DNA from 4 places in the Paenibacillus sp. FSL F4-0243 genome. Region 3 is predicted to be linked to each of the others. Evidence: riboswitches for the same ligand, from Rfam matches in the RefSeq annotation. Region 3 holds a riboswitch; each other region holds the start of a gene.
The links. Region 3 has a riboswitch for cyclic di-AMP ahead of NSS87_RS25880 (TrkH family potassium uptake protein). Riboswitches for the same ligand answer to the same signal wherever they lie in the genome.

Region 1 (5,715 bases), 1.3 Mb from region 3:
GAGAATACCATGGTGCGAAAATATATGTTCAGCCAATATATGAAGGGTATTGCTTTCGTTGATGAAGTAGCCACCATTTCAGAAGCCTTTGATCACCATCCACATATTACGATTGATTATAAGACAGTGACTTTACGACTGAAATCAAATGAGGAAGACGGTATTACAGCTCTAGATATTCGAGAGGCACATGAATTTAATGAAGCCTTTGAGAAAAATCGTTAGTGTCACCCAAACTCATAAATAAACGCCCGTGCGCAGATAGTGAACTATCTTCTGGCACGGGCGTTTTTAGTTGCTTAGGTAGTAGTTACTGTTACTTTTTCTCTGAGAGCCAGAGGGCGACGTTTGCAATCTCCTCAGGGGCTAGCTTTTCTTTAAAGGAAGGCATTTGACCGCGTCCTTTAGTGACTATACTGTAGATTTCTTCAGCATCATGCTGACCGCCTTCATTTTGAAGACTGGGTCCAACTCCACCTTGAAGCTGATCGCCGTGACAGGTGATACAGCTGGCTTTCACGGTTGCTTCGGCCTTTGCCGCATCCAATTGGACTTCCGGCATCGTCGGCTTATTCTGTTCAGCTACCTCTTCTTTACCTGGAAGTGTAAACATAAGTACTACCGCAAAGGCACAGGCGGCAAAAAACAAACCGCTCATGATCCATTTCTGCATCCCAGTTCGTCCCTTCTATGTAAGCTGCTCCCTACATTATAGCTCAAGGTGAAGCGTTATCATAGGGTTTGTGACAAAAAAATGAACGATAATGCCATCAAATCATTGAAAAATATGGAATTTAATATTATTTATCATAGACCATGCAATAAAAAGGTTTGTTTCCTGTGGGGGTTAGGCGTTCATACGTATCGGTAATCGTAAATCCACACTTTTGGTAAGTTCGGATCGCCCGCTGGTTCCAGGTCAATACCTCTAGATCAATCTCACGCTCAGGATAACGAAACAAGGCTGCTTGCACAATTGCATCCATGAATATTTTTCCTAGACCTTGACCGCATAGATCAGGGCGCATACCAATCCCCAAGCGAACAACACCTTCCATTGGAAACAACTGCGCGAATCCACACAAAATCCCTTGCCCATTTAGTATGGAAACATATTGCTCATTCCGTAGCTGAGGGTCACCGAACTCGATTCCAAGAGCCTGCATTTGCTCCCACGGCATCCAGCCGTAAATATTATAAGGGGCAGTGTAATCCCAGTTGCAAATCTCTTCCGCGTGACTGGTCTCCATAGGCGCTACATGAAAAGTAACAGAGGGATTTATCATAAGGTCAAGGACCTCCTTTCACGGGGGGACTTTAAATGTCTTATATTTCTAGCTTTAAATACTTATGGTCCTTATAAGGACATCGAAGGCGTTTATGCTTGTAACTAATTATATACAAAAAAAGGCATGGTCGACTCAGAAATTTATGAGGATTATTGTTTTACAAATTCTGAGAGGGGTAAATACTAAATAAGACAAAAAACAAGCTCCTCCCCAAGAATCAACATCTTGGAAAAGAGCCTATGTACGATTTACTTATTGAACATCATCATTATCTTCTGTCTCAGAAGCAACAGAATGATAAGCATCTGTGCTCATAATTCGTTTAGCACCGATGTAGCGTTTCACGTAGTAGCTATCACTCAGGGAGCTAATCGTTACACCGCGTGAGGAAGATGCGTGTGCAAACTTGCCTTCACCGACATAAATACCGACATGGGAGACACCCTTACCACTTGTATTGAAGAATACAAGATCTCCAGATCTTAAATCATCTTGGGAGATAGCAGTACCCATTTGATACTGGGAACCTGATTGGTGTGGTAGATTTATACCAATTTTATCAAATACATACATTGTAAATCCGGAGCAATCAAATCCATTTGTGGAGATGCCGCCGGATACGTACTTAGTTCCGATGGTCTTGTCGATCACTTTATCCATTTTGGAATCCGCGAAAGCGCTTCCTGCTCCGATGGTGAAAATAATGGAAAAGCTAAGTACTGCTGCTGCTAGCTTCTTCTTCAAAAGTTTATACCCCTTCCGGATGCCTACGAGGTTAGCTTAAGGGTTCGGTTGAAGGTCCCCTATGACCCCTCTAAAAATGGAGGTCAATTCACCCAAAGTTGGTTCCCCCGTTTTCCTAATAGTTAGGAAACTCGGCTGATACTGTTGATTAGGAATAGCTTGTAATCAATACATGACAAAACCTTTGTAAATAACAACTTAATGATTACAAAAATGTTACTAAAATCTTACTGCAGTTATTGTAACAAACAGAGTGCCGCTTGGCAATCGTTTTTAACATAATCATGCAGAAAAATTCGTTTTTTTAAAGACAAAATGCATATGTAAGCGATAATATTAAACTAATTTTTATATTTATTGAAATTTTTATCAAATAAAAGTGTTTAAAGTCCGTTCAAGAGGTGTAAAGAATATAATAAGGCAAAAGAAAACCTGGATTCGATTAAGTCAATAATCAAACCCAGGTCTATATAATGTAATTGTGAGGTTATAGTTGTGGGGAAGTATTAATCGTAGGCTATAGCTTGATATGAGGAAGTACTCATTACTCTTTTAGCACCAACGTAGCGATTGGCCCAGTAGGATTGGCTAAGTGAAGTGATGGTCACGCCATATGAAGATGATGATTGTGCGAATTTTCCGTTTCCAACATAAATGCCGACATGGGATACGCCGTTGCCCAATGTGTTAAAGAAAACTAGGTCACCTGAACGTAATTTACTTTTAGCTACAGGAGTTCCGACATTATATTGAGCTTTTGAAGTACGGGGCAAAGAAAGACCCACCTTCTTGAATACATACGTAGTAAATCCAGAACAGTCAAACCCGGCAGTGCTAGTGCCTCCGGTTTTATAGGCAACTCCAATTGTCTTTGAAATAACACTGTCCATCTTAGAATCTGCAAAGGCACTTCCTCCACCAATAGAGAACGCCATCACAAGTCCTAGCGCCGCAGCGACGCATGCTTTTCTTAAATTCTTCAAAAAAATTGTACCCCTTCCAATGCCTGTGAGGTTAGCTTAAGGATTCGGTAGAAGGTTCCCCTATGATCACTGCAAAGCGAGATCAATTCACCCAAAATATGGTTCCCCCACTTCCCGGTGCAAGGAATTCGGCGTTTTATGCACCAGATAGTGACTTATCGACATGACTACGACAAATACATGAAGTTATGTAGAAATCGTTTCAAATGATTACAAACTTGTTACCAATGGAACAGGACTTATTGTAACAAAGTCTTTACGATTTTGCAAATCCTCATAATTTGTCTATAACGCGAAAGAGTCCCAGCTCCTGATTCAGGAACCGGGACTCTTATATTATGTTCTGTAATGCTTCAAATTATTGTGGAAATGCTTTACTGTGCCATAGATGATATTGAGCTGAAATTCCCCACATTTTGAAGAGTGTTGAGGGCAGTGATGAAAGTTGACGAATAAGAAGTGCTGGTAGGCCAGGACAGAAGATACCCGTTATTCCGCACACTAGCAAAAGGATCAGGCCTGCTGCACCAAGTATGATTGAAATTCCTATTGCCGGAATCAGCGACTTCAAGCAAATGAATAAGGAGGAGAACATCCCCGTGCCGCTGGTATACCCAAACTGCATATATAGAAGGAACAGGCGCACGATAAAGATGTATATAAGCCATGCCAATACGTATGGAACTAGATGAAGTAACAAAGAGTAGTTCAGAAAGGAGGACAAGAATAGCCCGTACATTTTTGGAGCAAGCCAGTATAACGGAAGTAGAGCCAGCGCCCATTCGATTAGACTGAAGATAAACACTGGAAATCCATAAAGCTTCATACCTGGAAAAAAGAACAGGCCACGCTCTCCTTTTCGCTCCTGATGGAGTTCATGCAGTAATCCTGCCCTTATGAAGGGGGAGAGTAGCAGTCGTAAGACAACAAGCCCTAGGAACATCCATAACCAAGTACGTATCGCAGGATCTGTGTTCAAGTTGAACTGCCCTTCGACATAATAGAGTAGTCTGCCCATTCCGCTGCCTCCAGCGTCTTTATCTGGATAACGCAGTAGAATTGGAACGATAGCAGACCGGATGAAGCCGTACATAAAGTAGCCCCAGAGCAGTCGGTAGATGAAGAGCAGAATCAGAATATAAAATTGCTCCTTCATGCTTTGCCAGCCGCGGGTTATCGATGTTCTCACAATCATTCACCTCACCAGACAAGAGTTCCGAGCACGGTTTCAACTAGTTTAGTTACACTTAATGTCCAGCGGGAGAGCGTTTTCGGCTCTATTTCCGCCAGTCTGAAGTTATTAAGATGCTTGTTTTCTAACAGAATGGTATGCTCAGGATCAACCTCAGCAGAGAGCAGAAGCTTATCGCTTAACAATTGGAAGGTAGTCTCTGCTCCTTCACCGCTCCAGACCCGCTCTGTAGCAGAGCCATCGGCGAATGTGAATTTAATGGGAACGTCAACGTAATGGCTCCCTTTGTTTGTAATCTTTACTATGGATTCATAGCTCTGAGCATCGCTGTTGCCATTCTTTTTAATCGTAATCGTATCTACTGAGAAATCAGGAGCACCACCACCATAAATATAATCTTCGAAATAAGGCTGCCATGATTTTTTGGTTACCTTCTCAATGACTTTTTGAAAATCAGACGTAGTGGGGTGCTGGAAACGGAATTTACGTGCGTAAGTGGACATGATGCTGTTCATTGCCTTAGTGCCTACTTGGCGTTCAATATCCTTAAGTACTAGCTTTCCGCGAATATACACATTCCGGCTATAGGATTCTGCCCCGGCATATTTCCATGTTTCTAAATTTAGCGGCTCTGATTTGGTCACCAAGCTGGACTGAAGAGGGAGATTCGTTTTGATGCCATATTCTTGCTCCATGAGTCTGTCTTCAGCATAAGAAGTGAAGCTTTCATCTAGCCAAGCCTCTTCGAATTCATTGCTGGCTACCATGCCGTAAAAGTATTGATGGCCAATTTCATGAACGACGGTTCTTTCAAGTGAGGTGTCAGGAGAAGAGTCTGTGGCTCCAAACGCTGTAATGAGTGTTGGATACTCCATTCCTCCAGCCCCATTCCCCTCCTTAGGCGGAACGATAATAGACAGAGTCGAGTAGGGATAAGGACCATACCATTTGCTGAAGTAGGTCAGAGCTGCCTTAGCGGCCTGAAGGTATCGTTCCTTTAAGTCTTTGTGTAATGGATCGAGATACACCTTAATCCGTACACCAGGCACTTCTGGCGTAGAGAAGGCTTCTTCGGCTACTGTAAAATCAGGGGATGCCGCCCACGCAAAGTCATGGACATCGTCAGCGTAGAACTGATATATTTTTTGATCTTGCTTTAGCTTGGCATTCTTCACAGGAAATCCGGTCGCAGCTACCGTGTAGTCGGAAGGAACCGCAATCGTTACATTAAAGATGCCAAAATCGCTGTAAAACTCAGAGGTGCCGTGATACTGATGCAAATCCCAGCCTTCCTCCTTAACCCCACGTGTGCCCATAGGCTCGTATACACTAAGTTTAGGGAACCATTGCCCAGCCATCACGAAATTGCCTGATGCGCCCATACGGGCAAAAATTTTGGGGAGCTGGACCTCGTACTGGAGTTTAAGCGTGACACTTTCTCCACCATTAACCGGCTGTGGGAGATGTACCTTTAGGAGTGTCTTATCGTTGACGTTACCATCATCGG
Region 2 (5,715 bases), 1.2 Mb from region 3:
CAACAATGTTATCAAGCGGAAGCTTCTCTTCGAGCAGCTTCATCAGAATCGGAGTAGTTACATAATACGGCAGATTGGCAACTACGCTTACCTTGTTCACGGATGCAAAATCTTCTTTGAACAGCTCCTGCAGATTTACATTCAGAACATCATCATTACGAACCTTAACATGCGGATAAGGGGAAAGTACGTCCCTTAAAATAGGAATCAGCCTACGGTCGATCTCCACAGCGGTCACTGCACCAGCGGTTAGCGCCAAACGCTCCGTCAGGGCACCAATCCCAGGACCGATTTCCAATGCCCCTGATTCGCTATCTAGCCCAGCAGCGTCAACAATCTTGTCCAATATATTTTGATCAATCAAAAAATTCTGTCCTAAGCTCTTCTTGAACTTGAATCCATAACGTTGAATAATTTCTTTCGTCCGTTTTGGAGTCGAAATTTCCTCTCTACCACTCATGAAGTAATGCCCCCCTGATCAATTTGGGCGAGAGCTCCGGCAAATTCCTCCCGCGTAATTCCAAACATCGCCAGCCGCTTGTACAGCTGCTTGCCATTACAATATCCGATTCCAAGCAAATTACCAAGTGCCATACGTCTTTCAGCTGCCCGAGGGTGTACAAGCATTCCAGCGGCCATTAAATCATCAAGTCCAATTAAAGCAGGTGCACCTTCAAAAGAGGTATGTACATTCCGCAGCGCATGACGAATCGCCTCTGGAGAAGCGTTCTCCACACCGATATCTCCCTTGCGGGTTGCGTCCTTCTCAGGAATGAAGGCATGCTTACAGCCCGGCACCTTTGCGGACACAATCTTACGAATTCGTTCACCCGCATGATCCGGGTCAGTAAGGATAATCACTCCTCTACGCTCCATAGCAAGCGCGATCTTCGCAATTACGGTCCGGTCTACAGCCGAGCCCCCTGTTTCGATCGTATCTGCTTCTACAGCGCGTTTAACAGCGACGGTATCACTCTTACCTTCAACGACAATTAATTCCTTAATCATATCTCTTGACTCCTTCCAAAAAAAGCAAAAAAGAAGAGGTTTCGCTCCTCTTCTTTTGGTTAAAGAATGTATAAGTGATGAGCGGTTGCTCTGCGATCAACGAAATGATCATCTGGCGTTCCTTAACGGTTATCATCACTATAGCTTATCAAAGAATAATTTGCAAAAGCTTCAGCCTAGTTTAACTCCGGCTTCACAGGTCCAATCACATAAACGGTACGTGATTTACGACCGAAATTACGCACATGGCTCAGTGAATCGTAATAGACATCTACTTTATTGCCTTTAATGGCACCGCCAGTATCTTCTGCTCGGCGGAATCCAAGCCCCTCGATATATACCCACCAGCCAATAGGAATTACATTCGGGTCTACCGCAATTGTACGACCTTCCGTTACGCGTGTTCCGGAAGCAGTTTTGTTACCAATACCTGGCTCTTCTGATGAATAAGCTGTCATGGAGACGTTCTTAATCATCTTCTTGTACTCAAAGTCTACGCCAGCCTTGCTTGTGACATTATTAGTCTTGGCGCTAACCTTAGCCGTTTTTGAAGTGGTGTTTGATTTGGAAGTTGTTGTAGTCTTAGCTACAGCCGGCTTAGGAAGTGCTTTGGTACCAACGGCAATAATCTTATCTTTCGTTACCGTTTGTACTTCCTTACCAATCATGCGCATAGAGGCCAGTTCTCCGTCTTGGTAGATCTTCTCAATATGCTGAATCATGACGCCTGGTTTGCCTGCCTGTGCCACTCTAACTGTTCCCACAGTAAGGGAGGGGTCTGCTGTCTTGATGACTCTGAAGGGTAAGTTAGTTGTTCGCTGTACGGTCTGTTTGTTGATGCGAACAATCTTAACCTCCATGTTTGCAGAAATGGTGGTGTCTAACGAAGGGAAAATCTTATCATGACCTTCTAGGGTAATGCCCATTTTCTCAATTGCTTTACCAATTGTGTCCTCGGTCGTATATAACGTTTTTGTTGCTCCATCCGCAGTAAGACTAATTTTCTGCGCACGATTGATAACGACACGGTCACCGTCTTTTATTTCATCACTCAGACCTAAAGATAGTTCATCATGCGGCTGCAGCGAAATTTGCTCTTTCTCCAACACATCACCAAGAAGCGCTTCCCGCGTTTCAAGCGTCTGTGTTTGCCCGTCTATTACTAAAAATAATTGTTTGTTACTTTGACCGTGTACGTACAGCAGAATAAGTAGCGCGATAGCGACTGAAATCACGCCTGCAAGTAAAAGTACGCGAGTATTTACTTGCTCCCACCGTAATGCGAAAGACCTGCTGGATGACTGCGAATCATGGGATACTTCTGGTTGGAATACGCCCATTCTCTCCATCCTCCTTACATAGCCCCGTCGTCAATTGTATATCATGAGGACTGAATTCCTTTGACGAAACTATTTGAGATTGTCACAGGACACGCACGTAATAACTTAGCGTCTCCTGCTCATGGATCGCCTGCTCGGCACAGCTACTCCCACCCCTGTTATATAACAGTATGTGGGCAACATTCTATTTATTCAAAAATAAAAAAGCCTAAAAAGAGTTCAACTGAGGACTCTTTCGTGGCTTCTCCAATATCAGAATAGAGAATGCTTGTGCACGAGGTTGCCTCTCTTACTTGCGCTTACGGGGTTAGCTGTCGGGTTCGGACGAAAGAGAGACGCCCTATTTCAGGTCACCCGCTCATGGCGGTTGCCCTTAAATTCACCCCAAAGACCACGTGAAGAAATCAAATACTGTCCTACGGCACGTCTAAACCGTATTTAAAATACAGGCATGCGGTAGGTCAATATTGGTTCCCCCGTTCTCCATACGGAGACTCAGCGAGACGATCCATGAATCAATGGCTGTCACTATAACACAGCTCACATCACTGAAAAGATGATATCCTGTTTTGATGCATGTTGTAAAGGACGATTCAACCACGTTTACGCAAAAATATGGTTAAAATATTGTAATATTCAGCCGTTTTTATATTAAAAAAGTTTAATATATCGGCCATTCTCTATTTTTCGCCTGTTTTGCTCCCGTTTTCACTCAATCCCAAATCGTTCCAGTGCGTTCGCATACGTTATTTTAGCCAATTCTTCCCATGTTAACCCTTTAATTTCAGCTGCTGCCTCTGCTACAAGCTTCACATGAGCGCTCTCATTTCGCTTCCCGCGGAAGGGGTGTGGAGTCAAATATGGAGCATCGGTTTCGATCAATAATCGGTCTAGTGGTGTCTGCGCAAGCACTTCTTTTGGCACTCTTGCATTTTTGAACGTAATGGGTCCTCCAAAGGATAAATGAAAACCAAGATTCAAGCACATTTTAGCTGTTTCCCAGCTTCCTGAGAACGAGTGCATCACGCCTCCAACCTCATTTGCTTTTTCCTCCCGTAAAATCCGTACAACATCCTCATGTGCATCACGATCATGAATACAAATCGGCATATTTAATTCACGGGCTAGTCCAATTTGCTTGCGAAAAACTTCATGTTGCACATCCTTGGGAGAAGTATCCCAGTAATAATCCAATCCGATTTCACCAATAGCCACTACTTTTTTATGACTGCATAGAGAAGCGATCCAATCGAGATCTCCTTCTTTCATATCAATCGCATCCTGAGGATGCCAACCCACTGCCGCATAAATATAATCATAAGATTCCGCCAGCTTTATCGTTGAGGGAATCGTCTCCCGATTAAATCCGATATTAATCATCTTGCTAACTCCTGCTTCTACAGCACGAGCGATAACTTCTTCGCGATCCTCGTCGAATTGAGGTGCATCCAGATGCGTATGTGTGTCAAACAGAAACATTTTAACCCTCACTCCTTGTTCTTTTTTAGATATATAACAATATAAGTTTCACGCTATCCGTGATATCTTATTTTTCTACTCTTCTTGTCAAAAATCCCATATTTTCTTGTATTATTTTGCAAAAATCTCTGCAATAGAAGCAGGCAATCGCGTAAGCGCATTTCTTAACTTATCCTGAGGAAAATAAAGATGATATCTTCCACGGTGAATGCCGCTAATAGAACGCACAATATCCGACACCTCTGAAATTTCCCGCAGATGATCATGCCGATCAAGCAGCAGAATTTGTTTATTGTCAAAAGCTTCTCCCGGACGGAACACATCATAGGGCAGATCTGTCGGAAAATCAATCTCCAAATCATATTCTGGGTGAAGTCCCGCTGCCGCAAAACTGCTGCGAATTTCAGTAATCATTTCTGTATCGAGATTCTCCACCTCAACATATTTATAAAGTTTACGATGAATAAAACGGGTACACAAGTCGCTTAGTAGCTCATCTTTCTCAAGCGTCCACTGCATAAAAGCCGTCTGTACCAGTGCTTCATCCAGCATTAAATACTGCTTCACTGTCACCTCACCACGGAACAAATCCTCCAGTGGATTAATCATGAAACTAAAATTGTACCCCTCTTGGAAAAGCTCCTTGGCTCTACGAAAAATTTGTCGCAAAATAATCTCTGAGCTGCGTGTCACCGGATGAAAATAGACTTGCCAGTACATTTGATAACGCGACATTAAATAATCTTCAATGGCATGCATTCCCGATTCTTTTACAACAATTCGACCATTATAAGGACGCAGCATTCTTAAAATCCGATCAATGTCGATCGTTCCATAGTTTACACCTGTATAGTACGCATCACGCAGCAAATAATCCATGCGATCAGCATCTAGCGGACTCGAAACCAGATTTACAACAATTTCATGCTCATAAGTTTTAGCGATTACAGAGGCTACTTTACGAGGAAAATCCTCCTCCACATCACGCAAGATCTCAGTAATCTCTGTGTCCTCCAGAATAATTCGACAAGTCCAATCCTCATGATTCATTTCAAAAGCTTCTTCTATAGAATGGGAAAATGGACCGTGTCCCAGATCATGCAGCAAGGCCGCACACAAGGTGAGCAGACTTTCTTCAGGAATCCAATCCTTATACCCGCTTCGTTCAAATTGCGAAATAATTCTACGTGTAATTTCGTACACCCCTAGGGAATGAGAAAACCGACTATGCTCTGCGCCATGAAAAGTAAGATACGAGGTACCCAGCTGGCGAATACGACGTAAACGCTGAAATTCCTTTGTATTTATTAGTCGCCAAATAATAGTATCCTGCACATGGATATAATTGTGAACCGGATCTTTGAAAACCTTTTCTTCTGTGAGCGGCTGCTTCATGAGATCAACTCCTTTATTAAATTTAGTATGATTTTAACCAATATAAGTATATAATAAGTAATTATGTCGTACTTTGTCGAATAGTGACGTTTTTAGTCTTGGTAAATCGACAAAGTTTATTTTTTCACTTTTTTTAGAATTCGTGATTGTTATAGGGAATTCAAAGTTTTCGTGAAAAAGCACTTATTCAACAGATGAAAAAAGGTTGACTGTTTTGGGAATCGTTGGTATTATAAATATCATAAAACAGTGAACAATGTCGAATAATGACGTTTTTGGAACATTGAGAGGAGTAACGATTGTTATGATGAAATCAACAGGAATTGTAAGAAAAGTAGACGAACTTGGACGGGTAGTTATTCCCATTGAATTGCGCCGTACTCTTGGCATTGGTGAAAAAGACGCACTTGAAATTTACGTTGATGGTGAGCGCATTATGCTTAAGAAATATGAGCCTGCCTGCATTTTCTGCGGCAACGCTGAGAACGTAACT
Region 3 (5,715 bases):
TAGATGTTTTTGCAGCGGTTGTGGAGCACTCCAGCTTGAATCGGGCCTCCCGCCAGCTCAATCTGTCCCAACCTGCCCTATCTCGTAAAATCTCCAAGCTGGAAGAACGGCTGGGTGTCGCGCTATTTAATCGTTATGGCAAGCGACTGGAGTTAACCGAGGTTGGGCGTCTTACTTATTCCTACGCACTTGAACAACGGCAGCAGCGCTCTAAATTTCTGGAGGCTTTGTCTAAATACAAAGAAGGCGAGCCTAAGCTCGTCACCTTAGGGGCGTCACTTACCTCACTGCAGACTACTCTGCCTCCACTAGTTAACGCATATATGGAGAAATACCCAACTGCGGAGCTGAAGCTAATCACAGGCCGAACACATGAAATTGTCTCCTCTGTCAGTGAAGGAAAGTCAGATATAGGTCTGATCGCTTCCTCTATTCAAGAACCTGGACTGCGCTGTATTTCTCTGTTTGAGGATCAACTTCGACTGGTTGTTTCTGAGCATCATCCTCTGAATCAATCTGCCAAGCTAACCATGGATGATCTGTCCCGACTGCCTATGATCCTTTTCTCCAAAGGCACCTGGTACCGCCGTCTAACAGATGATCTGTTCCAGCGCTGTGGAATTGATCCAGACGTTCGGATGGAGATTGACTCCTTCGAAGCCATCGTGCGGCTGCTGCCGACAGTCAATGTGGCAGCGTTACTGCCCAAGTCTTATCTGCGTCCGCAGCTGTTAAACGGCGGTGGGCTGGTCTCTCTGCATATTAAGGAGCTGGAGCAGACTCAGCGAACTACCTGTCTGATTTACCGTGACGATGGAAGCCTGAGCACAGCGGCCCGTAGCCTCGTGCAGGTCACAGAAGAGATGTTTCTGACGGAACGAGAGAAATAGTACATACCTCTGAGTGCAACCTTAATTAAAAAAAGCCCTCCGTCCCATGTAAAGGACGGAGGGCTTATCTATTTAATCTTGGTTTACAACTTCATCCTCAAATCGATCAATACTTTCATTAGAACCAATGAGTACCATAACGTCGCCCTCACTCAAATGATCATGTGCCGTTGGAGCCACTATAATTCCACTTTCCCGGTTCAGGGCAACAATACTGCAGCCATATTTCGCTCTTGTATTTAAATCTGACAAGCTTTTCCCGTTCATGCAAGACGGAACGGTCAGCTCGACGATTTTATAATCCTTGGACAGTTCAATATAATCCAGCAAATTGGGTGTCACGAGCTGATGTGCTACACGAATGCCCATATCCCGCTCCGGAAAAATAACCCGGTCCACGCCCAGCCTGGACAACGCACGACCATGAAGGATCGAGATCGCCTTGGCTACTACTTGCTTGACTCCAATCTCTTTTAACAAAATCGCCGCCAGAATACTTCGTTCCATATTGTCGCCAATCGCTACAATCCCACAGTCAAAGTTCCGTACGCCGAGCGAGCGCATAATTCCTTCATCTGTAGCATCAGCCACTACCGCATGCGTCAGGTGATCGCTCATTTCCTCCACACGCTCCTCATGGTGATCAATGCCGAGCACCTCGTAGCCCATTTCCATCAGCTCAAGTGCAAGGCTTGAGCCAAAGCGGCCTAAACCGATTACTACAAATTGCTGTGCTTTCATTTCGGATTAACTCCTATCCAATAATTATTTTACCTTCTGGGTGCTTATACAATGGTTTACCCTGTTTAGGTCCAAGCGCATACACTAATGTTAATGGACCTAACCGACCTGCAAACATGGTCAGACAGATCAGAATCTTGCCGAAGATAGACAGTTCAGGTGTCAGCCCCATGGTTAGTCCCACCGTGGCAAAAGCTGAGGTCGTCTCAAATAATATCGCTAAGAAATTACTATCCTCTGTTGTGGACAGTAACATCGACACCGTGAGGACCAATAGCAAAGCGAGTAATGTTAACGTCAACGCTTTATAGATACGCTCCTGCGCCAATCGGTAACGGAACAGTACAACATCTTCACGTCCGCGCAGCATCGCGATTACTGCACCAATCATAATCGTAAAGGTTGTAGTCTTGACCCCGCCACCTGTTGATCCTGGAGATGCACCAATAAACATAAGAATAACCATAAAGAACTGTGAGGCTTGCCGCAGTCCGGCAATATCCACCGTATTGGCGCCAGCGGTTCGGGGCGATACCGACTGAAAGAATGCCGATAATATTTTTCCGCCGAAATTTAAATTCCCCAGTGTGCGCTGATTCGTAAATTCAAATATAAAAATAACTAAAGCGCCGATAAGAATAAGCCCTGCAGTGGTGGAGAGTACAACTTTGCTATGCAAAGATAATTTACGTTTGACACGAAACTCCACCAGATCCGACATGACAATAAAACCAATACCGCCAGAGACAATCAGAAACATCACCACGATGTTCACTAGCGGGTCATATACATAATCGGTTAAACTCCGGAAATCCCCGAAAATATCAAATCCAGCATTATTAAACATAGACACCGCATGAAATATTCCAAAATAAACGGCCTTGCCCAGTGGCATATCAAACGCCCAGCGTAAGGACAGAAGCACCGCTGCACAGCCTTCGATGACCAAAGAATAAATAAGTACTCTCCGGATCAGTCGAACAATCCCCTCCATAGAGCCTTGGTTCATTGCTTCCTGAAGGATCAGTCTATCCCGCAAGGAAATTTTGCGTTTCATCATCATGGCAAATAAGGTCGCCATTGTCATAAACCCTAAGCCACCAACCTGGATAAGCACCATAATTACGGTTTTCCCAAAAATGGTGAATGTCGTCCCGGTGTCCAGCACCACAAGTCCTGTCACACAGGTGGCCGATGTTGCAGTAAACAACGCATCAATAAAACTAACAGCATTCCCGCTGGTACTCGAAATGGGAAGCATTAGCAGCAAGGCTCCAATCAGAATGATCGATGCAAAACCAAGCACCATAATCTGAGGCGGAGAGAGCTTCAGGAACTTTGATTCAGAAACCCTGCGAAACTGTGAAGCCACTACGCTCACCCTCTTATCAAAATTTAAAGAATTCCAACAAAAAAAGCACTGGAAAACCAATGCTACCCTTGGTTCCTGCAGTAAATTAGCCTACGAGGTTAGCTGACGGATTCGGACTGTGCAGGCTGCCCTATTCGTTCCTAGAACGAAATTCACCCCTGATGAATAAAGATAACGCCTATGGCGTATACTCATCTTTTCATTACTTCTTATGGTTCCCCCGTTTTCACCTGAAATTCGGCTATATACAATTGCATACAAATTATATATGTTATTTCGATAAATCACAAAGACACTATTAATGGTGATTCATATGAAAAATGCGGTTTGGAGAGGATGTACCACTAAGAGTGCCTTTTCTCATCACTTTTCCGTGTTTTCCCTGCAATTGCATCGATTTTCATGAAAAATGAAGAAATAATCACCTTAAATTCATGGTATATATTCAGCTACCTATTCTATAATATCTCTATTACCCATAAAAAGAATATACGATGATTTTTGTAACTATCATGGCACTAATACTATAATGGAACATAACATTGTCAGTTTACAAGGAGGCGTTACATGAATCCCGTTGGCCAGCCCTTACAGCAACGTGCCCTCTCCAAGAGGCTCATCATCTCGGGCATTATCGGTCTTATTCTATTTATTATGTTTCAGATTGCTCCCTCGGTGCTAAATAGCCCTGCCGGGGAAGATACTACTGTCATCAGCAAGGCGGAAGCCCGCGACAAAGCCATATCATTCGCAGAACAAAAGCTGAACTACACCAAAGCACCAACTGATCAGTGGAATGTACTGTACGATACGGACTCTTCCTTTTATGGTTATATGTCCCGCGAGAAGCTTTTGGAGGACTATACAAAAAAGAAATTGGATCAACGATATCCTTTTGACATTTTCCGTGTAACACTTAGTCCTTCAGCGGAACAAGAGCCACTAATCTCCGTTGACCTCAATATGTATACTGGTGCAGTTGTCGCTTTCACACAAGGAGCAGAAGGATCAGGTACCGGATTACCAAACAATGTATCCACCAGTGCAAAAGAAGAGGACAAGGGTACTACCTTATCACTTGCACAAAAAGAAAATCTTGCCCGTCCCTGGCTTCAGGAATGGGATGTAAATCCCGCCAAGCTGCAAATTGAATCGAATACGGGAAACTACGGGCTCGTGTATACAGATCGTTCCGTTCAGATCGGCGAATCCTTATTACACTATTATTTCGATTTCACTGGCGAACAGGTATCCAGCTTTAAAGCAGGATTCACCGCTCCAGCCTGGCATACCTCCTATGTAAAGGACCAGACCTCTCTCGCGGAAAAGTTTACTTTATTCGGCTATGGTTTGCCTACTTTAGCTTTAGGAATTCTGGCACTCATCTACAGCATACTTAGAAGAGAACATACCTCCTTTAAGCGTGGAATATTCCTAAGCTCAGCTTATTTTGTAATCATGATGATCAGCACCTATAATATGCTCCCTGAATCCTCAGGCGAAGGACTCGAGGCTCAGATAACTTCCGTCATAATGTTCATCATTTATGCCTTATATAGCCTCCTAATGTCCTCCCTGCTCTATTTTTCTTTAGTTGGAGGGGACGGCCTATGGAAAAAAGAAGAGGGGATGAACCCATGGCCTCGTGCTAAAGAGCCTGGCTATGGAAAATATGTTCTGGACAGTATCCGGGCTGGATACGTCTGGGCATTCGTGCTGCTAGGGGTGCAGACCCTTATGTTCATCGTATTATCATTTACCTTGCAGAACTGGTCCACTACTGACGCTACTCAATCTCCTTACAACATGAGATATGCTTGGCTGCTGCCCATCGTTGCATGGCTCGCTGGTTTATCCGAGGAAGCCATTTATCGTTTTTTCGGAATTCCTATGTTGAAAAAAGTATTCCGAAGCACGTTCATTGCTTGCCTGATCACCACGCTGGTTTGGGCGTTTGGCCATACGCTGTATCCGATCTACCCCATCAGTTCCCGTCCTATTGAGCTGACCGTGATTGGTTTGCTCTTTAGCTATATTTTCCTTCGTTACGGATTTATTGCCGTCATGTTCAGTCACGTCGTGTTTGACAGCATTCTGATGGGCGCTACGCTGATCTTTATGAAGGAAAGCGTGAATGTAGGGGCTGGTATCTTCGCGATTATCATGCCGTTCATAGTCGCCTACATCGTCTATCGGTTTAATCCACCGCAGAAATCAGAACCTAAGCCGGTTGAACCTACATCTGTAATTTAAAGAAGTAACGGGTGGATAACCTATAATAAAAAAAGGTGTCACAGCAGAAAACTGCTGTGACACCTTTTTTATATTTACGTATACATCATTCCAGTATTTCGAATGCCTATGTCGCTGGCTCTTCATCCTTGAGCACCTCAAGAATTTGACTAGCCAGCTTTTCGCCTATAGAAAGTGATTTAAAATCTTCTATGGAGGCTTCTTTAATTTTCTTTAACGATCCGAAATGCTTAAGCAGCGCCTTGCGCCGCTTCTCGCCTATACCTGGTATGGAGTCCAGTTTAGAAGTAACCATGGACTTTCCACGTTGTTCACGGTGGAAGGTGATGGCGAATCTATGCACCTCATCCTGAATCCGTTGCAACAGATAAAATTCCTGACTATCCCGAGCCAAAGCGACAGGTTCTGGCGGATCTCCAACCAAAAGCTGAGCCGTCTTATGCTTATCATCCTTGACGA
Region 4 (5,715 bases), 1.7 Mb from region 3:
AGCTGTTTACCAATCGCTACGACCTCTATAATCTTCGAAGGGTCGGAGTCCAAATCGACCATATTTGCTGCTTCCTTAGCAGCTGTAGTGCCGCTATTCATGGCTAAGCCCACATCAGCTTGTGCAAGGGCAGGGGCATCATTTGTACCATCTCCGGTCATCGCAACCAGCTTGCCCTCGTTCTGTTCGCGGCGAATGACTGCTATTTTATCCTCAGGTGTACTTTCAGCGATGAAATCATCTACCCCCGCTTCACGGGCAATCGTAGCTGCGGTCAGCGGATTGTCACCCGTACACATGATGGTCTTGATCCCCATTTTCCGCAGCTCATCAAACCGCTCTTTCATGCCTGGCTTAACGGTATCCTTCAAGTAAATAAGTCCATAGATCCGATTGTCTACCGCAACCGCTAACGGGGTCCCCCCCATCCGGGCGATGGCATCAGAATTACTGTCGAGGTTCGCGGGAATGACACCGCCTTTCGACTGTACCCATTTCTTCACGGAGTCTACCGCACCTTTGCGTACGCAGCGTCCATCTTGCAGGTCAATACCACTCATCCGAGTTTCGGCCTTAAACTCTACGAATTCGCCACCTTCAGCAAGCTTGCTGTCATAGCTGCGTTCCAGCTTTTTGGCCAGCTCAATTACAGAACGTCCCTCAGGCGTCTCATCCTTTAGGGAACTGATGGCCGCCCATGCCGTAAGCTCCGCTTCGGATTCATTTCCGACTGGTACAAATTCACTCGCCATCCGGTTCCCAAAGGTAATCGTACCGGTCTTATCTAGGATCATCGTATTAATATCGCCAGCAGCCTCAACGGCCTTACCAGACATCGCGAGTACATTAAACTGGGTCACCCGGTCCATACCCGCTATTCCGATTGCGGATAGCAGTCCCCCGATAGTTGTCGGGATCAGACAGACCAACAAGGCGATCATAACCGGAATATCAAGATCAACACCTAGATAAGTTGCAATCGGCCGCAAGGTCACTACTACAATCAAGAAAATCAGCGTCAGACTGATCAAAAGCGTATTTAGCGCAATTTCGTTAGGTGTCTTCTGACGTTTCGCCCCTTCAACAAGAGAGATCATTCGATCTAGAAACGACTCACCAGGATCACTTGTAATTCTGACTTTAATCTCATCACTGACGACCCGTGTACCGCCTGTAACGGAGCCAAAGTCCCCACCAGCCTCCTTGATTACAGGTGCAGATTCACCTGTAATCGCTGATTCATCTACGGAAGCCAGCCCTTCAATCACCTCACCGTCACCAGGGATGAGTTCTCCCTGACTGACAATGACGATATCTCCTTTACGCAGCTCGGAGGAAGAGACTGTCTTCACCGCTCCTCCAACCAGTTTGTTAGCTGTGATATCTTGTTTTGTTTTCTTGAGCGAATCGGCTTGGGCTTTCCCCCGGCCTTCTGCCAGTGCTTCAGCGAAGTTCGCAAACAGCACTGTAAACAGCAGAATGAACAACACTGTGATATTGAAGCCTATCGATTGCTCTGCATTAAAATATCCAGGAGCCAGCACCATGAGGAGGACAATGATCGTACCGACCTCTACCACGAACATGACGGGATTTTTGATTAGCGTTACTGGGTTAAGCTTTATAAAACTATCCTTTACAGCGCTAAGGAGTATGGGTCCCGTCAGCAGCTTTTTTCTTTTTACAGTACTCATCTTATTCTCCCTCTTCCTACCGTAAGGTTAGATATTCTGCAATGGGGCCGAGTACAATGACCGGCAGGAACGTCAACGCACCGATAATCACTACTGTACCAATCAGAATTCCCGTAAACAGTCCATTGTCTGTGCGGAACGTGCCAATCGTCTCAGGAACCGGCTTCTTCTTAAGCAGAGAACCTGCTACCGCCAGCATTGCAATGATAGAGACATAACGACCTAGCAGCATGACAATCCCGGTTGTGACATTCCAAAAAGTTGTATTGTCTGCAAGCCCTTCAAATCCTGAACCATTGTTCGCGGCAGAAGAGACATATTCATATAACACTTGGCTGAGTCCATGGAATCCAGTGTTCGTAATCGCCCCTTGCCCCAAATCGGTCAGGAACGCAGCTGCGGTTGGCACAAGGATAATGAACGGATGCACAAGGATCGCTATGGCAATCAGCTTCATCTCCTTGGCCTCTATTTTCCGTCCGAGGAACTCCGGTGTCCTGCCGACCATGAGACCGCACAGGAAGACACCCAGAATCGCATACATCAGCATATTGATCAGTCCGACACCTTTACCACCGAAGACATTGTTGAGCATCATCAGTGCAAGAGGCGTAATGCCTCCCAGCGGCGTCAGCGTATCATGCATATTGTTAACACTACCTGTCGTAGCTGCGGTTGTTACTGAAGTAAACAAGGAAGACTGCGGTATGCCGAAGCGCACCTCTTTACCTTCCATACTACCTTGTGAAGATTCAATTCCTAGTGCATTGATCGCCGGATTGCCTTTCGATTCAGCATAGAAGTTTAGGCTTAATAGCAGAACAAACAAGGTCATCATTGCGGTAAAAATTACCCAGCCCTGACGTTTGTTCTTGGCAAACAATCCGTACATATAAGGGAGCGCAGCTGGCAGCATCCACATAGAGAGAATCTCTAGCACGTTCGTAAGTGGATTAGGGTTCTCAAAAGGATGCGATGAATTGGCTCCGAAGAAGCCGCCACCATTGGTGCCCAAATGCTTGATCGATTCCAGAGAAGCTACTGGACCGATAGCAATTTGTTGCGTTTGCCCCTCTAGTGTAGTGACTTCAAGCGATGGTTTGAGTGTTTGCGGCACATGTAGTCCTACCAGTACCAATGAAACCAGCAGAGCTAGAGGAATGAATACACGAATATGTGCTTTAACGAAATCCTCGAAGAAGTTCCCGACTGATTTCCGTCCTGTGATCCCTCTGACAAAGGCAACCGCAACAGAAAATCCGCTCGCTGCAGACGTGAACATCATCATCGTGATGACAGCCATTTGTGAAAAATACGAAAGTCCCGTCTCCCCGCTGTAATGCTGCAGGTTTGTATTAGTCATAAAACTAATCACCGTATTGAACGAAAGCGTCTGTTCCATATCCGCAATTCCATTCGGATTTAGCGGTAAACCCCGCTGCAATCGAAGAAAGATATAGCTGAAAGTAACCAGTACGATATTCGTTAAAACAAAGCTGAGCGCATACTTCTTCCAGGACATACCGTCCCGTTTTTTCAGGCCGATCAGCTTAAAAATTCCTTTTTCCATACCTCCAAACCATCGATCCGTACGGTTCGGTTCATTAGAAAACACATAATATAAATACGTGCCCATCGGCTTAACCAGCAAGATGAGAATTACGATTACAGCAACAATTTGCAAAATGCCCATGAATGCCCCTCCTTAAAATTTCTCCGGATGAATCAATGCATAAACCAGATATATAAACAGCAGTAGGGTAACAGCGATTACTAGAATCACAGCTTATCCCTCCCCGTATCCTCAACTACACCTGCACACCAGCGCATAAATCCATAAAATAACCCGTAAATTACAGCTAACGAAGCCACCATATACAGATCCATCATATCTTCCGCACTCCTTCTTTTATCCTTAATGAGGTGATCTATCTACCAGAAAATCAGCATCACCGCTGTGGGAATAGATTACATAACTCGCGCCAAGTCTTTTATAGACCAATCTAGGATTTATTGAGCTTGTAATTACAAAAATCGGCTGTGTCGTCCAGGTACGGCACATCTGAATGTAACGGCAGCATAACGTAAAGCTGCTCTCGAACAGATATACCCGGCCTACCGGAAACGGCGGGCGAAACCAAGTATTCTGATGGCGGGTATCAACTAGAACGACTTGTTCAATCCCCATCTCTTCGAGTAGGGCCTTCTCAGGCAAGTTGTTGGTCAATCCGGCCATCTTAATGCCTCTGAATTTTAGAAGCTTAATAAAATGTTCGCCTGCCTTCGTTGGCGCACATACCAGTACATATTCATTCTGATCTGTCATCTCTTATTCTCCTCAAATGCTTTGCTTGTAAGATCAGAGCTTGATCACCCTGATCTTGAAAGAAAAGCTACCGCTAATGATGAATATAACGACCTCTTCGTGAGGTTTTCCATAAATGCTTTGCTTAAAAAAGCACAGCAAAAAGCCACAAAGGATTCTCCTCTGTGGCTCGCTAGCGGTCACATTGCACTCATCCTCTCTCCATACGCTTACGAGGTTAGCTGTCGGATTCGGGCGGTGAGAGTCGCCCTACCTGTATAGATGCGAGCTCACTGGCATCTTCTACAGGATTCACCCCATAACCGGCTTCCGACTCTCACATCGTCTGCCGATTGTTGGTTCCCCCGCTTTCCTTATCGGAAATTAAGCGGATCAAATATTCGATTGTTGTTGAAACAGGAGTAATCATACCCTTATGCAGGAAGTATTGTAAAACCTGATTGATGCCAAAATAATGCAAATTAAAAACTATTTTCGCATTGGATAGCGCTTACTTGATATCCAATCTCTCTATATCTCTTGTTTACTCGAGTTTCAATCCATTAGCGAAAAACGGTCATACCATGTGATTTTATTCACCACGATTAGTGAAATCACCAAAAATCGCCTATATAAGAAAGGAAACAAGAAAGCGAGATTAAGCGAGGAAGAAGCCCGATAACTCGCAATAAATACCTATTTGGTTCCCTTTTTCGTCGTAGTAGGCAGGATTTGGTTTAAATTGCGCTCAAAAGAACACTTTCTGTTTTTACAGAAACACCTTGAAAAGAGTATGATTCGGGTTGAATCTATTTCACGAAATACATTCAACGCTGAGTTCCTGCATTTGCAGGGAACGGGGGAACCATCAGGCCACATGGCCTACTTGGGGTGAATCCGAAGGAGACTGTTCAAGTCTCACATAGGTAGGGCGACTCTCACCGTCCGAATCCGACAGCTAACCTCGTAAGCGTAAAGAGAGAGACCCTTGATCCGCCACGCTTTGGCACAGGTGTGTGTATACCTGTATTCCAAAACCGCAGCAGAGGTCCTCCTCTTGCTGCGGTTTTTGCGTTACCTGAATCTATAGGGTGATAGCATGCTGGACGGGGTGAAAGGAATGAAACACTATTATTGGGGAACTCAGCAAGGGCTACTTGAGCCGATAAGTCTAAATTATGTTTGCTTTGGAGCGTTGTGGTTCGAAGAGGATCATCACAGAACTATTGTCGGCTATGCTTTTGGTCAGAAGCAGATTGAATCACTTCGCCATTTCAGCAGCCCATCTACCTGTGAATACTGTATGGACCGAACAATTATATACGAAATATATAAAAATATCCGAGAAAAGCAACAGCTGCAGGATTGGTCAGCACACCAACGTTTTCCGTGGCTCACCGCTTTTAAGGAACCGTGGAAAGAAGTTGCAGTCGGTTGGTACGTAATGAGATCCCGCAACACCTTTCCCTTACATTTATCCGTTATACGCAAACAGAAATTCCGACTATGGCTGGAGCATGCCGCAGTCTGTGAGAATGAAGCTGAAATGCTCGCCTGTATAGAGAAGGCTAACGTCATTCACCATGTAAATCTTAAGCTTTTGGAAACCTAAGGAGGAGAAACCTGTCATGGACCAGCGAAGACTATCTCGCATAGAAGTATTCGTCTTTGATTCACCAGAGCCTATTCACTATGGAATGGAGGCTGATCAAGACA

Region 1: linked by a shared signal. The riboswitch ahead of NSS87_RS00545 (C40 family peptidase) and the one ahead of NSS87_RS25880 (TrkH family potassium uptake protein) in region 3 are both predicted to bind cyclic di-AMP.
Region 2: linked by a shared signal. The riboswitch ahead of NSS87_RS00190 (3D domain-containing protein) and the one ahead of NSS87_RS25880 (TrkH family potassium uptake protein) in region 3 are both predicted to bind cyclic di-AMP.
Region 4: linked by a shared signal. The riboswitch ahead of NSS87_RS02670 (hypothetical protein) and the one ahead of NSS87_RS25880 (TrkH family potassium uptake protein) in region 3 are both predicted to bind cyclic di-AMP.

Annotation. Positions count from the first base shown of each region.
Region 1 is NZ_CP150151.1:112,175-117,889, forward strand. It holds gene NSS87_RS00525 (4a-hydroxytetrahydrobiopterin dehydratase) at 1-225, shown strand, start outside; gene NSS87_RS00530 (cytochrome c) at 317-673, opposite strand; gene NSS87_RS00535 (GNAT family N-acetyltransferase) at 801-1,286, opposite strand; gene NSS87_RS00540 (C40 family peptidase) at 1,542-2,033, opposite strand; cyclic di-AMP (ydaO/yuaA leader) riboswitch at 2,039-2,180, opposite strand; gene NSS87_RS00545 (C40 family peptidase) at 2,540-2,968, opposite strand; cyclic di-AMP (ydaO/yuaA leader) riboswitch at 3,022-3,160, opposite strand; gene NSS87_RS00550 (hypothetical protein) at 3,375-4,205, opposite strand; gene NSS87_RS00555 (M1 family metallopeptidase) at 4,217-5,715, opposite strand, start outside.
Region 2 is NZ_CP150151.1:39,367-45,081, reverse strand. It holds gene rsmA (16S rRNA (adenine(1518)-N(6)/adenine(1519)-N(6))-dimethyltransferase RsmA) at 1-460, opposite strand, end outside; gene rnmV (ribonuclease M5) at 457-1,008, opposite strand; gene NSS87_RS00190 (3D domain-containing protein) at 1,185-2,348, opposite strand; cyclic di-AMP (ydaO/yuaA leader) riboswitch at 2,630-2,859, opposite strand; gene NSS87_RS00185 (TatD family hydrolase) at 3,057-3,827, opposite strand; gene NSS87_RS00180 (HD domain-containing protein) at 3,939-5,222, opposite strand; gene NSS87_RS00175 (AbrB/MazE/SpoVT family DNA-binding domain-containing protein) at 5,527-5,715, shown strand, end outside.
Region 3 is NZ_CP150151.1:5,824,937-5,830,651, forward strand. It holds gene NSS87_RS25870 (LysR family transcriptional regulator) at 1-890, shown strand, start outside; gene NSS87_RS25875 (TrkA family potassium uptake protein) at 963-1,631, opposite strand; gene NSS87_RS25880 (TrkH family potassium uptake protein) at 1,645-2,940, opposite strand; cyclic di-AMP (ydaO/yuaA leader) riboswitch at 3,077-3,256, opposite strand; gene NSS87_RS25885 (CPBP family intramembrane glutamic endopeptidase) at 3,571-5,256, shown strand; gene uvrC (excinuclease ABC subunit UvrC) at 5,363-5,715, opposite strand, start outside.
Region 4 is NZ_CP150151.1:595,390-601,104, reverse strand. It holds gene kdpB (potassium-transporting ATPase subunit KdpB) at 1-1,694, opposite strand, end outside; gene kdpA (potassium-transporting ATPase subunit KdpA) at 1,711-3,387, opposite strand; gene NSS87_RS02670 (hypothetical protein) at 3,610-4,020, opposite strand; cyclic di-AMP (ydaO/yuaA leader) riboswitch at 4,211-4,400, opposite strand; cyclic di-AMP (ydaO/yuaA leader) riboswitch at 4,821-4,986, shown strand; gene NSS87_RS02665 (hypothetical protein) at 5,120-5,611, shown strand; gene NSS87_RS02660 (hypothetical protein) at 5,628-5,715, shown strand, end outside.